DNA from 4 places in the Paenibacillus sp. FSL H3-0457 genome. Region 3 is predicted to be linked to each of the others. Evidence: riboswitches for the same ligand, from Rfam matches in the RefSeq annotation. Region 3 holds a riboswitch; each other region holds the start of a gene.

Region 1 (4,034 bases), 2.9 Mb from region 3:
GATCTTGAATTTCTAGCCAGCGGTATGAAACTGCAAGGCGGCACCATGAGCGCATTTATCATTGCATCTCAGGCTGTTCGCAAAGGTGGCACCATTCAAGTCACTGGGGTATACGGCGGACGTTATAACGGATTCCCGCTCGGTGATATCATGCAGCGAAACGTGAATATCCGTTCCGGACAAGCTCCGGTCATTCACTACATGCCATACATGTACGAGTTGGTTACGTCTGGCAAAGTGGACCCTGGCGACATTGTTACGCACGTCATTCCGCTCAGCGAGGCCAAACGGGGCTATGAAGTGTTCGATACAAAAACGGACGATTGCATTAAAGTCATCTTAAAGCCTTAAATATGAATAGATACATGGGAGGACAATCTGAATGGATTCCACATACGCTTTGCATGAGATGCTCGAGGTACATGAAATAGCTGCGTTCAAGACGGTTTGTATGACTAAATCCAAGACCATGCAAGCTCTGGTAACCGACCCGGAGCTCAAGCAAATTTTGCAACAAGATGCGATCTTATCACAACAGCAGCTTCAGGAGCTCGGTGGAGTGCTGTCTAAAGCGACTGTATAGGAGATAAAAAAATGAACCCAATATTAGAACACATGACTGGTCTTAATACGCTGACCGATGACGTGATCGCAATGGATTTTTTGATGAACGCCAAGAGCGGTGTCAGAAACTACGCCATGGCTGTGACCGAATGTGCCACCCCCGAAATCAAACAAATTTTGATGAAACAGCTCGATGAAGCCATAGATTCTCATGAAAAGATATCAAATTACATGGTGCAGCATGGTTTATACCACCCTTACCATATTGCAGAGCAAATTCAGCTCGATCTGAAAAACATTCAGACTGCTATGAACATTCCGTCCTGACACCCTTTTTGATTTTAGCCAGAGACTTCAGAGAACAAAATGTCCCTGTGTCAAGAATTTCAACAATGAAAAAAGGCGGATACTATCCGCCCTTTTTTTGGCATCGTCACGAAACACGCTTATTGCAAGCGTTCCTTTACGTATTCTACTTATTTCTATCCTGAGACTGTTTATGGCCGCTGCTCTCTACTTTAATTGACTACAGTGAACTTAAGGCTCCAGCTTCCATGACATTTCCCAAAAATCAAGCTCAAAGCGACTGCACATCACGAAAATATCCTCCATCCGTTGGTACGTTCCCTCGCTACAGCCTTCTAATAGCTTATCAGTTAACGTCACTAGGGATTGATTGTTGCTGTTGTATTCAGAGGAAGCATATCCTGTGATCCACTCTCCGTAAAAAGGATGCTCAGCTGCACCTGGCTTTTGGGCAAGGACTTGACCAATCTCTGCATAGCTCCATGAGCAGGCCAGAATGGATACAAGTACTTCTGCTATGCCACCCGCATGGGAAACAGAGAGCATATAGTTAGTATAGGCTGCATTTTTCAGGGCAGGTTTTACCTGGAAAACATGATCCTCTGTAATTCCTAATCGCTCCATATAAGAACGATGAATTTTCATTTCACCATTCAGGATGTTATCTACGTTTTCACTAAAAAACTGCATCAATTTGGGGTCGTGCGACTTGACAATACCTAGTGCAAATACGCGGGCATAATCGAACAGGTACAAGTAGTCTTGCAGCAAATAATAACGAAATTGTTCAACCGTTAAGGAACCATCTCCGATTCCTTTAACAAAGGGATGCTCAAGACATTCCTTCCACACAGGCTGTGCTGCCTGATATAGTCTCTCTGAAATAGTCAACATGTGTTCCTCCAATTCATAATGTACGTATTTAAAAACAAAAAAACGAAACATCCTATGGATGTTTCGCAGACAAATACACTAAAACAAGGGGGTTCGCATGAGCTACCCAAGTACAGTGTTTCATCGTTGCATCCCTACGTTGGCATTATCCAAATCAGGTAAGGTCGGTTTAACACCCTCTCAGCCGGTTAAGGCTCCCTCGCAAACGGTTGTATGTAGTTGATTACTTTCCTATTCCCATAAAAGATAAAATAACATCCATTTAGTATATCAAGGGCTGTTAAATATAGTCAAGGAAGATTGTATCGCCCCTCATCACCTTTGGTGACGTATGTAAACGATGAAAACCATCACAACAATGGTTGAGTTTCAGCCACTGTTATGATGGTTTCTATTCTTGCAACTACTGCCGATGGTTTAATGCCCGAGTTTGTTCTTTCCGACAAAAGTGAGTATTCCGTACTGGGAAGTATTTCTCCAGCTCTCATTGGTCGTATCATTCCACTTGGCTACGCTCTGCTTACCTCCGCCCTGGTTGTCGTTAATTTGGAGCTCGAAACCGAGAACATTTCCTGCTTTGGGCGTCAATGATTGTAAATGAATTCTGGCTTCTACGAGATATCCTTTATTTGTTTTCTTCACAGCACTTACAAGGCGTCCAGGTGAGGCACCCCCTGCAAAGGTTCCCACATTGTCTGCACTGATTCTGAACTGGGCATCATCATATTGAAAATACGGTGTGCGCTGGTGATTCTCGTCCAGGAAAATCTCAACCGAATCCTGATCCCATGGGTTGATACTATCTGTAATGATGTTTGGATCAGTGACGTCGATCAGCAGGTATAGATACTCACCTGACCACATTGCGCGAGCCACTGCCTCTGCACCTTCGCTCTGGTTCAACCGTTTTACTTCAAATGGTGCAGCCTTATTCCATGATGTGTCTTTCTTCCCATCAATCTGAACAATCCCTTGCACAGCTTGTGCAGATTTGGGCATAGGGGCGAGTTGAATCACGCCGTATTTGCTTGTATCCTGTTCCTGAGATTGTGTTCTATCATTCCAGTACAGTGGATTATAAGGTTGTGTCCCACTTGAACCGCCATCAGTCACACGGATATCCAATCCGGCTTCATATTCTGATCCGACTTGGATACCACCCCACGGAATGGACAATTCAACCTGATATCCGGCTTTTGTCTCGCGTACACGATATGAACGCTGCTCCACACCCTCAGCTTTGCCCGACCGCTTAATGATTACGTGTCGGTCATCTGCTTCATATGAAGTGGTCTTGCCATTATTGAGATCAACAAAGATATCTACTCTGTCATTCACATCTGCCTTTGCATCCTGTACATCCACGAGGATATACAGGTTACTATGATCCCATAAAGTGCGGAAACTGGCTGATCCCGAAGAGTCACCCTTCAGTGGAGTAGACACCGCTTTGTTCCAGAGCGGATCTTGTGTCTGTTTTTTGATATCCGGTTTACCCGAAAGTGAGACGGCTCTCTGCGTCAACACAGGCAAACTGGATTCATCCACGAGTCCCCAGTATGCCTTTTTGGCCTTCAGGGCTGAATCAAACAGCATAGCCTGGTTGTTGTAAGACTTCTCATCTTGGAGTCCCCATAAGGTAACTGAAGAAATGTGGTCTTTGTGTTTTTTGTACAAATCCAACAGTTCCTTATATCGATACGCCTGCTTTACTGCAACTTCATCGGACATCTCTTCACCAAATGGAATTCCGCTATCCACATCCAGTTCCGTGATCTGAATATCCAATCCAAGTTCGGCGAACATGCTGATCGTTTTTTCAATTTCCTTGATGGGCGGGGATTCCAGGTTATAGTGGGATTGCAAACCCACACCATCGATGAGCCCTTTCTCTTTCAGTCGTTTGACCAACTGATACATATGCTCTCTTTTCTCAGAGATTTCCGTGAAGTATTCGTTGTAATATAATTTGGCATTCGGATCGGCTGCACGAGCGAATTCATAGGTTTTCTCAATATAATCCGGACCAATTAGTTCATAAAAGGGACTTTTACGTAAACCGTTGGCATCACCATTGCTATCCGCAATCGCCTCGTTTACCACATCCCAGGCATAGATCTTACCTTTGTATCGGGTCATGACGGTTTCAACGTAATCCTGAATCCGGGCAAGTAGTAATTCTCGACTCGCAGGGTTACCCTGAGGATCCTTGAACATCCACTCTGCTGCATCAATATGCCACAACAACGCATGTGCGCGTACGCCCATAC
Region 2 (4,034 bases), 260 kb from region 3:
ACATCATTAATCCGAAAATAATTTGTTCCTTCTTGCTAGTTGGCAATTCTCTCATCCTCTCTGTTTACCTTCGTAATTATAGAGATAAGGAAACCCTCCACATAAGTGAACATTCTGTGAACAATTATGATTTTTCCAATTTAAAATTGGATTTGACAACCATGTAGTACAGCTCTATGATATCCCTTAAAATGGTAGAAAATTTCAATATATAAGGAGGTTTTTGATTGTGAGTTTTCAAAAACGCATTGACCACGTCGGCATTGCCGTTCGTGATCTGGAAACTACACTCCGTTTCTATACGGAGGTTGTTGGATTGGAATTGAAAGACCGGGTAACCCACACCAACGGTATCATTAAGCTCGCCTTCCTTGGCTTTAATGGAAGTAATGAGACTGAGATTGAGTTAATCCAAGGATACAGCGACAAGCTGCCTTCCGAAGGTACGGTGCACCATTTTGCGATCCACGTGCATGATCTTGATTCTGAGTACCAACGCATCCAATCCACCGAAGCCGAATTTATCGACGGAGAGATTATCACACTGCCTAACGGTTATCGCTATTTCTTCATCTATGGACCTGAAAAGGAATGGATTGAGTTCTTCCAGCGCTAAGAATTGGAGTTGATTTATGAACATTTTAATTACCGGCGCAGCCGGAAAAATTGGACGTGACTTGTCCCAACACTTGTCAGAGGCATTTCACCTGCGACTAACGGATTTAAATATCGACAGACTGCATACGTATCAAGGGACCGGCCATGAGATCATGACACTGGATGTGACAGACCCCGAAGCCTGTCAGCATGCTTGCGAAGGCATGGATGTGGTTGTACATCTGGCGGGAGATCCTTCCCCGAATGCCGGATTTTATGAATCGTTGTTGGACATCAATATCAAAGGTACATTTAATGTATTCCGTGCAGCTAAAGACCAAGGTGTACGAAGAGTCATTCTTGCAAGCAGTGCACAGACGATTGAGGGGTATCCCATTGATGCTCAAGTCTATCCGGACATGCCAACACGCCCACGGAATTTGTACGGGGTTAGCAAATGTTTTGGAGAATCGCTCGCTTCCTATTTTGCGTATACCGAAGGTTTACAAAGTGTAGCAATACGTATAGGTGCATATGATGATTTTCAACCGGACGGACCAGTGCTGGAGGCAAGGGATATGAGCGCATATATTAGTCCGGCTGACTTGTGTGATTTGATGTTCAAAGCAATTACAACTACCGATCTGGAACCCTTCACCATACTGCATGGGATCTCGAATAATCGGTTTAAACGATTGAATCTGGAAACCACTCAGAAACAGGTAGGTTATGACCCAAAATCCGATGCTTTTGCACTCAGTCAGATTGCCTTATATGATTCGCCACGATAATTATTGAAAATAACACATCCAAGCAGGCTGTTATACATATGTATAACGGCCTGTTTGATAACTTATACGTGTCCCTATCCAGTTCATGACTGGACACGTTCCACCCGCTGGCCTATAATTACACCTAGTAATGCCCGTAACTTCATAGTTTCCCAGGGGAGTCGGAATTGGCCGGCTGAGAGTGTATCCCACCAAGATACTAACCCTTAGACCTGATCTGGATCATGCCAGCGTAGGAATCGGAGTATATCGAAATGGCACAGCCCTATGGCTGAACGCCACCTCTCTAACGCCTGCACGCGTCCCGGAATACGGGGCGCTTTTTTTGTTACTATCAGAAAGTATAAGACTGGAAGCATCACCTTCCTGATATTGCAAGAAAAACTGCCGCTAAACGCGGTCTGGCTTCCTTGAATGACATCGATGGACGTTTTACTTGTTCAAAAATAACGTCATCCAGATCTCAACTGGTATAAATCTGTCGATTTATGCAAGATGATTGGATATGAAGCCAAGGAGTACCCCGTGCCAATCGGCCGGACATACCGAAGGAGAGACCACAGATGAAATGGCGTAAAACGATGGGATTGTTGCTCTTATGCGTGCTTATGGTGACTGTAGCCGCATGTGGTGGCAAAGAAGCTGCCCCAGCTGGGCAGAACGGCAACACAAATACGGAAAGCAACAACGAAGGTGACACTGCCGCCCTGAAAGATATTAAAGTGGTGCTCGACTGGACACCAAATACGAATCATACAGGCCTGTATGCAGCTGTAGATCAAGGTTTTTACAAGGCCGAAGGCTTGAACGTGGAGATTGTACAACCAGGTGCCGGTGGCGCAGATACAATGGTTGCCTCGAATGAAGTGCCTTTTGGCGTAAGTTATCAGGAGAGTGTAACTCAAGCCCGCACACAGGGTGTTCCACTCGTCTCCATCGCAGCAGTTATTCAGCATAATACATCTGGTTTCGCTGCTCCGGCGGATCGGAATATCAAGTCACCGAAAGATTTTGAAGGTAAAACCTATGGCGGTTGGGGTTCCCCAGTCGAAGAAGCCGTGATGCAATCCATTATGGAAGGCGACGGAGCCGATGTATCGAAAGTAAAAAACATTAATATGGGTGATGCCGACTTTTTCACCGCAGTAAAACGGGATATTGATTTCGCGTGGATTTTCTACGCCTGGACGGGTATTGAAGCCGAACTGCGCGGGGAACCGATCGACATGTTATATGTGAAGGATTATTCAGATGCACTGGATTATTACACGCCTGTCCTCGTAACAAACGAGCAGACGATCCAAAACGACCCTGAGTTGGTGAAAGCATTCCTGAAAGCCACCTCCGAAGGGTATCAATACGCAATTGATCATCCCGAAGACGCAGCCAACATTCTGATCAAGGCCGTACCGGATCTGGATAAGGAATTGGTACTGGCAAGCCAGAAATGGCTTAGTCCAAAGTACACAGATGACGCCCCGCGCTGGGGAGAACAAAAACAGGAAGTGTGGCAGAACTACACCGACTGGATGTTTAGCAAAAAACTGCTTGATGAACAGATCGATGTGAGCAAGGCATATACAAACGAGTTCTTACCCCAATAAAATTTCTCATATAAAACGAACTTAAATTTTACACGAGGACGGAGAGGACAGAAATAACGTGAAAAAGCGAAGCGGTCGCCTTTATCACCGGATTTTCCCTTTAGAGAAAGGGAATCAAAAAAATCTGGGGATAACAGCGATTGGAAGGTTATTCTGTCATCGAAGTGGCAAGTGTAACAGTCATTAGTTCATTTTATATATCACGAAAGGAGCCGTGATCTCTCATGGCAAGCACACTACTTAGCATTCAAGTTATTCCCAAAACGCCAAATGGCGAGAACTCTTATCCTTACGTTGATCGCGCCATTGAAGTTATTCAGCAATCTGGCCTGAAATATCAGGTGAACGCGCTCGACACCACAATGGAGGGGGAACTGGAGGAACTGCTGGAAGTTGTACGTAAAATGCACGAGGTACTTGTGGAGGCTGGCAGCCCAAGCATCATCTCCCAGATCAAAATCGCCCATAGCCCTACTGGCTTCAGCATGGATACCCTGACGGAGAAGTATCGCTAATGCCTGCCTATTTCAAAAGTGTATGGCCGCCCATTGTGGCGGTTATTCTCTTTATAGCGATATGGCAGGGAGCCGTCTCCATCTTCCATATTGAGAAATGGATGCTGCCTGCACCGTCCGACATCGCCCGCGAAGCGGCAACCCAGGCCGAACGACTTGGCATGCACGCTTCCGCAACCATTCAGTTAACGCTGATTGGATTCGCCGCTGGAACAGCGGTTGGATTACTGATTGCGATGGTGCTGCATTTGGTCCCTTTTCTCAAGTCAGCCCTGTATCCTTTACTTATTCTTAGTCAAAATATCCCAACCATTGCGCTCGCACCGCTCCTGTTAATCTGGTTTGGATTCGGGCTGTTGCCAAAGCTGATTACCATCATCCTCGTCTGTTTCTTCCCCGTTGCAGTGGCGGCCATGGACGGCTTGACCCGTACAGATGCAGCGATGATGAACTATATGCGCATGGCTGGTGCGAAACGTCACCAGATCTTCTGGAAGCTGGAGCTTCCCCATGCGCTGCCATCCGTG
Region 3 (4,034 bases):
CAGCGGCCCCAGCGTATAGAACGGTGCCTCTTTACATATCTCCATCTGCAAGTCCACATTCTCCTTGATCTTATGCATCGGCACATGACCCGGGCCTTCGATCATCACCTGCACATCATGCTTCCATGCAATCTGCGTCAGTTCCCCAAGCGTGGCCAGTTCCGCCATCTGAGCTTCGTCATTCGCATCGTAGATACTGCCTGGACGAAGTCCATCTCCCAGTGAGAACGCCACATCATACCTTTTCATAATCTCGCAGATTTCTTCAAAATGGGTGTACAAAAAATTCTCCTGATGATGCGCAAGGCACCATGCTGCCATAATGGAACCACCCCTAGACACAATACCTGTCATTCGCTTGGCGGTCATGGGGATATAACGCAGCAGTACACCTGCATGAATCGTAAAGTAGTCCACGCCCTGCTCTGCCTGCTCAATGAGTGTGTCACGGTACAACTCCCAGGTCAGCGCTTCCGCTTCGCCATTCACCTTCTCCAGCGCCTGATACAGTGGCACCGTACCAATCGGCACAGGTGAATTGCGGATAATCCATTCCCGGGTGGTATGAATGTTTTTGCCTGTGGACAGATCCATCACCGTATCCGATCCCCATCGTACCGCCCAGGTCATCTTCTCCACCTCTTCCTCAATGGAAGAAGATACAGCAGAGTTACCTATGTTGGCATTGATCTTCACGTGAAAATGACGACCGATCAACATCGGCTCACTCTCCGGGTGATTGATGTTGGATGGCAGAATGGCCCGTCCACTCGCCAGCTCCTGTCTCACAAATTCCGGCTCCACGCCTTCACGAATAGCGGCGAACTCCATCTCTGCCGTAATGACTCCCTGCCTCGCATAATGCATCTGAGTCACACAGCGTCCTGGCTGTGCCCGCAGCGGTTTGCCACGTAATCCGGGGTACTCTTCAGCGCCGGCTCTCTTCCCTCCGGGCTTTAGTCCGTTATCCTCCGGTTTAACTGTACGGCCCTGATAAGCTTCAACATCGCCACGCTCTGTGATCCAGCGGGTGCGCAGGGCTGGCAGACCTGCGCGGATATCCGCATGAAATGCGGGATCGGTCATGGGGCCGCTCGTATCGTAGACACGCAGCGGTTCGTTATGCTCCACCCCTTGGGGAGTATTCGTGTCATGAAGGGCTATCTCACGCTCCGGTACAGCAATGTCCGGCCGTGAGCCCTGAATGTAGACTTTGCGGCTACCGGGAAAGGGCTGAACCCGTCCGGCCGCTCCTGTTTCTTTTTCCACCTGCTGATCGTTATGTCCCCGCTCCGTCGCTTGTTGTCCCGTTTGATTTCCTGTACTCATGTTCGCTTGTCTCCTCCTCAGTGTTCGTCGCTTGTTTGGTTGGTATCATCATTAGCTTGGTTACGTACCTGTTCCAAATCATGCGCAATGCAGAGAAGAAAGAGCGATCCTACACCAGACCAGGGAAGACACTTTTCATGTACAGTTAACAACAGACGGAGGCTGCCACAGATCTTGGATGATCTATGGTGCGTTCTCTATTCATCCAAGCCCACTTCCGCAGGTTATCGAAAAAGAAGCCCATAAAATCCGCGCTATATCGCCCGTTCCCTGTATATAAAAAAGCCGGTCCCCGAAGGAACCGACTTTTATGTCCATCACCAATAATGCACCTTCATGCAGCTCCTTAACGGAGCCCTACAAGGGTCACATCATGTGGTGGTTGTGGTCATATCGCCGATTACTTCCCTACGCTGGTATGATCCAGATCAGGTGCAAAGGGTCCGGAATCTCATGCGATTCCGTCTCAGTCCGGACAATTCGGACTCCCCCAGTAACGTTAATAAGTTGCGGCTTACATAGGCCGCCGTTCATATTCAATGAAGCTGGCCCCGTTGGGCCGTCCATTACAGAGTAGCGCAACCGGAACATAAAAACAACCTTTATATTCCAGAACACCAACTCAATTGGAGAAAAAACTTACATCAACATCAGGATAACATGAGCCCCATTTGCGTAGCAGCATCCTTCAACACAGGTGCGTATTCATGCAATGTCTCCTGCGAAAGTCGACTGACAGGTCCCGAGACCGAGAGGGCAGCTGCGATATTGCCTCTGCGATCCATAATCGGTACAGATACCGCGGCAGCTCCCGGCTCACGTTCCTCATAACTCGTCGCATATCCGTTATCCCGGATATCTCCCATTTGCGCCAAGTACACCGCCGGATCAATAAACACCGGCCATTCCGGCCCGTTCATCAGTTCTTCACGATCCTCGTCCGTGGCAAACGCCATCAAAACTTTGCTGGAAGCCCCCACAGACAGCGGGAGTCTAACACCAACGGGAGCGACTCGGCGGATCGCCTGATCACTTTGTACAGCCTGAATCCGAATCCGTTCACTTCCATCACGCAGGTACAGACTCACGGTCTCTCCCAATCGATCTCTCAGTCGCTCCATCGCAGGTAACAGCAGTATAGCGGGATCATCACTGCGGGACATATGAGCTGACAGCTCCCAGATTCGGATGCCAAGTCGGTACTTCTCTGTTGCTGCATCGCGGATCACGAACCCTCGATCCTCCAGCGTAGCCATCAAACGGTGGACTGTACTTTTGTGCAGGCCGATCTGGCTGGCAATTTCGGTGAGTCCCAGATCACTGCGTGTGGTAAAACATAATAATATATCCAGCGCCCGTTCCACAGCCCGGACGGTTAACTTGCGATCTTCCATGGCATAATGCCCTCCTCATGTTTCATCACATGAAACTTGGTTACATAAATTATATGAGAAACGGTCTCATCTGTAAACCAAAAAGAGCCAAAATCAAAATAGACCAACGTGTAAATTTTTCCTTTTTATAAGACTTAATCCCCTGTAATTTACACACTAAGGTAATGTTACCCATATATCTTAAGAACTATATAACAATTGCGTAACAAATGCCCTCAATCAATTGACTTTGACTATACGGGAACATACGATAAAGATATATTACATTAAGATATCGCTCTGAAGCAGGCTCTGAAATCGACGCAATTCTCTTTTCATGTCGTTGTTATCTTCAACTGAACTTCAAAGGAGGGGCATTCATGTATCCAACATCCCAGAGCGAAGCCCCGCTGCAAACAAAAGTGTCCGATCTGCCCTCTTCCCTATCACCGAGGCTGATTCGGTTCAAACATATTATCGTAGCGTTGCTGCTCTCCGTTGTATTTTTTCTACTGTTTTGTTTTATTGCACTGCATGGTTACATCGCATGGGTATTATCCAATCCTACTGTAGCGCCGGTCTTCTCCAATCCAATGCAGGCCAAGAACATGAAGTACGAAGACATCACGTTCCCGGCAGCAGATGGCAGCCGGACGATGCAGGGATGGTATATACCTGCTGACAATGCTGCAAGCAAAACGATTATTTTCAGTCACGGCTATGGTGCCAATCGTGAAGAAACATGGGTACCTATGTATGACCTGGCCCACTATGCCCATCAACTCGGTTTCAACGTGGTCATGTTCGATTATGGCTTCGCCTCACAGGTGAACAAAGCTGTAGCCACAGGTGGCAAAGCTGAGTCACAGCAATTGCTGGGTGCCATCCAGTTCGCCAAGCAGCGAGGTGCACAGGAACTGGTTGTCTGGGGTTTCTCGATGGGTGCCGGTACAGCGTTACAAACCGGACTTATTACGAAGGAAGTCGATGCGATGATTCTGGACAGTGCGTTCCTGCTTGAGCCGGATACGCTGTACCACAACATTCATAACCAGATCGATCTCCCGCGTCAGCCTACACTCGAGATTATGAAGCTGTTGTTCCCTGTTCTGAATGGTACCGGACTGCAACAGATTCCATACCAGGAAGTGAAAAAGGAAGATTATCCGTTCCCGATTTTCTTCATCCATGGTACAGAGGACGAGAAGGCGCCTTATCCAATTGCGGAGCAGCTCGCTGCCAACCAGACCAATCCGTACTCGGATGTATGGATTGTCCAGGATGCGCATCATGAGTTGATCTTCCGGGAGCATCCGAAGGAATATCTGCGCC
Region 4 (4,034 bases), 3.2 Mb from region 3:
AGATTCAGACGACGAACAGCAAAGGTTAAAACTTCCGTTTCAGATGCTTCCACAGCCTGACTTTGCACTTCCAGATCCGAAAACTTACCTGTTCCAAGCAACAATCTGGACTCAAACGTATATTTACCAATGTTCAACATCATCAACCGCCTCCTACAAAATGTACAATCTCAATTCGATCGCCTTCTCTTAATGCTGTCGTTTCATGATACTCACGGGTTAAAATATGCTTGTTCAGCTCTACAACTACAGTCTTGACATGCAGGTCAAAAGATTGGAGCAATTTATCCACACGATTCAATCTGTCTTCAATCTCCATCCGTTGACCATTAACGATGATATTCACTGCACCACTCCCTTTCTATTCAATCGCTCAGGGGTCAGCGCCTCAATTCCGAGTTCTTCTGAGCTTTTGCCAGCGAGCAACTCAGCGATAAGCCTGCCTGTTATCGCACTAAGTAAGATACCGTTGCGGTAATGCCCAAAGGCGGCGAACAGCCCGGGTATACTCTTGCATGCACCTATATAAGGCAGTCCATCGGGAGTTGCCGGTCTCACGCCTGCCCACGCTCGTATAAATTGCGCTTCTTTCATCCCAGGCACCCAGTGGGTAGCCGCTGTGATCAGCTTCTGAACACCCTGTACAGAAACGTTCAGATCCGTTCTGCCTGGCAGACTGGTTGCCCCGAGCCAAACTTCGCCATTGGCTTTGGGAACAATATAGATATCCTCTGCATACACCGTTCTGTCAGGTCTGTACCCTGCATGTTCATCTGCGAACTGAACGGCGGCTATTTCACCTTTTACCGACCACACAGGCAAGCTCAGATTCACATGTCTCATCAACTCTTCACTCTGTAATCCAGCCGCTATAATGACATGTTTGCATCTCATCTCGCCGATCGATGTGTTGATCCCCTGCACGCCGTGTTCGTTTGCTTGCACACGTATATCCTGTATGTCCTCCATAACCTGTGCTCCCAATACTTGAGCGGATTCAGCATATGCCTTTGTTAGATGGACTGGAAGAATCTCACTCTCGTAAGGTCTGTAGTAGGCTCCATACGTATCTCTGTTAAGCCATGGTGCCTCCTGTTGCACAACGGAACGATCCCACCACACCTCATCAGCAGACAACGCAGACTTCCGATTATTCTTATAGCTGCTTAATTCACTGTATGAACGAAAAGGAGTTAGGAATCCATGGCGTTGCAGACCAACCTCTACATCACTGAGGGTAGCCATTAGTACCTTTTGCTCATGAAGTAACTGCCTGCTCTGCCTGGCAAGCTTAGCCATCAAAGGATGAGCAAAATCCTCACTGTCTGCCGCCAGCATTCCAGCAGCTGCGCAAGAAGTGCCTCCTGCAATCGCCGAACGATCTACCAGCAGTACATCCTGTCCACGGGAAGCAAGCTCATACGCAATGGCACAACCAACAACGCCTCCGCCTACAATAATCGTTTCTGCATGAATCTTATCCAATTTATCAGTAATGATCTTTTTCATCCTCTCATCTCCTTGATTCAGCGGCTCAAACTTTCTGTAGCAACGATAGCCTGCCTTAATGATTCAGCGGCCCGATCCGGGGAATCGCTCGCCCATACATTCGAAATCACAGCGACTCCCTGTGCGCCTGCAGAGCGAATAGCGTGAATGTTTCCCGGTTCGATGCCCCCAATCGCCATGACAGGAATGGAGACACCAGAGCACACTTCAGCCAGAGCATATAATCCTCTTGGTTCAAGATCAGGCTTACTGTTGGTTGAGTAGACATGCCCGAAGAAAAGGTAATCGGCTCCCCGTTCTTCAGCGATTTTTGCCTCATCGATTGAATGAACAGATACACCCAGACGAATTCGCTGGACATTACTTATAACAGCAGGGTTGTAGTTACGTATAGCCTCTTGCCCCCAATGCACACCGCCATAGATGTCATTCTGTGGTGGCAGTTCTGAACCATTGATAACGATGCGACAAGACGGAACGCCAACACCACGCAGACTTTCAGCCCAACCGATCTTTTGTTGCCACGAGAGTTGTTTCTCTCGTATATGGATGTAGTCCACCCATGGCCAAACGTCCTTTGCAGCTTTTACAAAAGATGCTTGAGTCCCTACACCCGTAGATACAACATGCAGTTCAAATGATCCGTGTACACGTTCATGAGAAATTACCGTACTGTTCATCTCCTTCCATGCGTGAATGCTATGAAAACACAAAAAAGCCACTCCCGTAGGGGAGTGGCTGCGTATTAATTATAGGACCAGATGACTGACTGATACATACAGTTCATTTCGTGCAATAAAGCTATAGACCTTATAGCCATAACGTTATACACGCAACTGCATGTTTCAATTTACTAAGCAAGACGGTTGAATTCTTTCGAATTGCCGTTTGCTCACGTCATTCACTGAAACGCGCTCGCCACTTCCCTACGCTGGTATGATCCAGATCAGGTGCAAAGGGTCCGGAATCGCATTCTTCCATCTCAGCCACATCGTGCGGCCCCCCTAGTGTTCATATGAAGTTGTAGCCTATGTTACCATAGAAGGATTTTTTTGTCACCGTTCATTTCTATTAGCGTTGCTTGAATTGTCTAATTTTTCTCAGACCATTCTTCAACATTCCATGTTTTGGTAACCCAACCCTCGTAGAAATCAGGTTCATGAGATACCAGCAACACCGTTCCCTTGAATTCTTGCAAGGCACGCTGTAACTCAGCTTTAGCTGTGACATCCAAATGGTTCGTCGGCTCATCGAATAGAATCCAGTTGCTTTCACGCATCAAGAGTTTGCATAGACGAACCTTGGCTTGCTCTCCACCACTCAGCATGTTAAGCGGACGGGTAATGTGCTCATTTTTCAACCCGCAGCGAGCGAGATGACCCCGGACCTCATTCTGGGTCAAATGTGAAAACTCATTCCAGACATCCTCAATCGGCGTGATATTTCCAGCACGAACTTCCTGCTCAAAATAGGCCGTTTCGAGATAATCTCCCAAAAAGGTCTTTCCACTGAGTGGAGATATTTTGCCCAAGATGGTTTTCAGCAGCGTCGATTTACCCACACCATTACAACCTACGATGGCAATTTTCTCACCACGTTCAATTGTCATTGTCATCTTAGGCAGCAAAGGATACGTATATCCAATTTCAAAATCAATGCCCTCAAAGACCGTTTTGCTACTCGCACGGGCATCCTTGAATTTGAACGTTGGTTTGGCCGCTTCATCTGGACGATCAATACGTTCAATTCTGTCCAGCTGTTTCTCCCGGCTCTTCGCTCGACCTGAAGTTGAAGCACGTGCCTTGTTACGCTGAATGAAATCTTCCTGCTTCTTGATGTACTCTTGCTGCTTCTCGTACGCATCAATATGCTGGGCTTTATTCATATCAGCCATCTCAAGGAACTTGTTATAGTTCGCTGCATATCTCGTTAATTTGGCAAATTCCAAATGATAAATGACATTTACTACTTCATTCATGAATTCCGTGTCATGGGAGATTAAGAGGAACGCATGAGGGTAGTCCTTCAGGTAACGTGACAACCATTCAATGTGCTCTACATCCAGATAGTTGGTCGGCTCATCCAGCAAAAGGGCTGTAGGTTTCTCAAGCAGAAGCTTGGCAAGAAGCACCTTGGTACGTTGCCCACCACTTAGAGCTGCGACATCCCGATCAAGACCAATTGCGGACAAACCAAGTCCATTGGCCATCTCTTCCACTTTTACGTCAATCAGATAAAAGTCGCCCTGTTCCAGTTGTTCCTGAATATCGCCCATCTCTTCCAGCAACTGCTCCAGCTTATCTGGATCTGCATCTGCCATCTGGTCCGTTATATTCATCATTTCTTTTTCTAATTCAAGCAACGGAAGGAATGCATCTTTAAGAACGTCACGAATGGTTTTGCCTGGGGTAAGCTTCGTGTGCTGATCCAGATATCCATAACGGACCTTAGGTGTCCATTCCACTTTTCCACTATCTTTAAGCAATTTACCGGTAAGGATGTTCATTAATGTGGATTTACCCACA

The links. Region 3 has a riboswitch for thiamine pyrophosphate ahead of thiC (phosphomethylpyrimidine synthase ThiC). Riboswitches for the same ligand answer to the same signal wherever they lie in the genome.
Region 1: another riboswitch for thiamine pyrophosphate. It lies ahead of tenA (thiaminase II); the one in region 3 lies ahead of thiC (phosphomethylpyrimidine synthase ThiC).
Region 2: another riboswitch for thiamine pyrophosphate. It lies ahead of MHH25_RS02375 (ABC transporter substrate-binding protein); the one in region 3 lies ahead of thiC (phosphomethylpyrimidine synthase ThiC).
Region 4: another riboswitch for thiamine pyrophosphate. It lies ahead of MHH25_RS17720 (thiamine phosphate synthase); the one in region 3 lies ahead of thiC (phosphomethylpyrimidine synthase ThiC).

The regions. Positions count from the first base shown of each region.
Region 1 is NZ_CP150283.1:3,641,999-3,646,032, reverse strand. Features, by position in the region: gene MHH25_RS16110 (zinc-dependent alcohol dehydrogenase) at 1-351, shown strand, start outside; gene MHH25_RS16105 (hypothetical protein) at 383-583, shown strand; gene MHH25_RS16100 (spore coat protein) at 595-891, shown strand; gene tenA (thiaminase II) at 1,102-1,764, opposite strand; TPP riboswitch at 1,878-1,975, opposite strand; gene MHH25_RS16090 (endo-1,4-beta-xylanase) at 2,182-4,034, opposite strand, start outside.
Region 2 is NZ_CP150283.1:497,700-501,733, reverse strand. Features, by position in the region: gene MHH25_RS02390 (hypothetical protein) at 1-55, opposite strand, end outside; gene MHH25_RS02385 (VOC family protein) at 230-616, shown strand; gene MHH25_RS02380 (NAD(P)-dependent oxidoreductase) at 633-1,388, shown strand; TPP riboswitch at 1,533-1,645, shown strand; gene MHH25_RS02375 (ABC transporter substrate-binding protein) at 1,952-2,992, shown strand; gene MHH25_RS02370 (thiamine-binding protein) at 3,217-3,507, shown strand; gene MHH25_RS02365 (ABC transporter permease) at 3,507-4,034, shown strand, end outside.
Region 3 is NZ_CP150283.1:757,043-761,076, reverse strand. Features, by position in the region: gene thiC (phosphomethylpyrimidine synthase ThiC) at 1-1,329, opposite strand, end outside; TPP riboswitch at 1,718-1,831, opposite strand; gene MHH25_RS03530 (IclR family transcriptional regulator) at 1,980-2,723, opposite strand; gene MHH25_RS03525 (alpha/beta hydrolase) at 3,083-4,034, shown strand, end outside.
Region 4 is NZ_CP150283.1:4,006,769-4,010,802, forward strand. Features, by position in the region: gene MHH25_RS17705 (thiazole synthase) at 1-140, opposite strand, end outside; gene thiS (sulfur carrier protein ThiS) at 143-346, opposite strand; gene thiO (glycine oxidase ThiO) at 343-1,509, opposite strand; gene MHH25_RS17720 (thiamine phosphate synthase) at 1,527-2,189, opposite strand; TPP riboswitch at 2,416-2,525, opposite strand; gene MHH25_RS17725 (ABC-F family ATP-binding cassette domain-containing protein) at 2,600-4,034, opposite strand, start outside.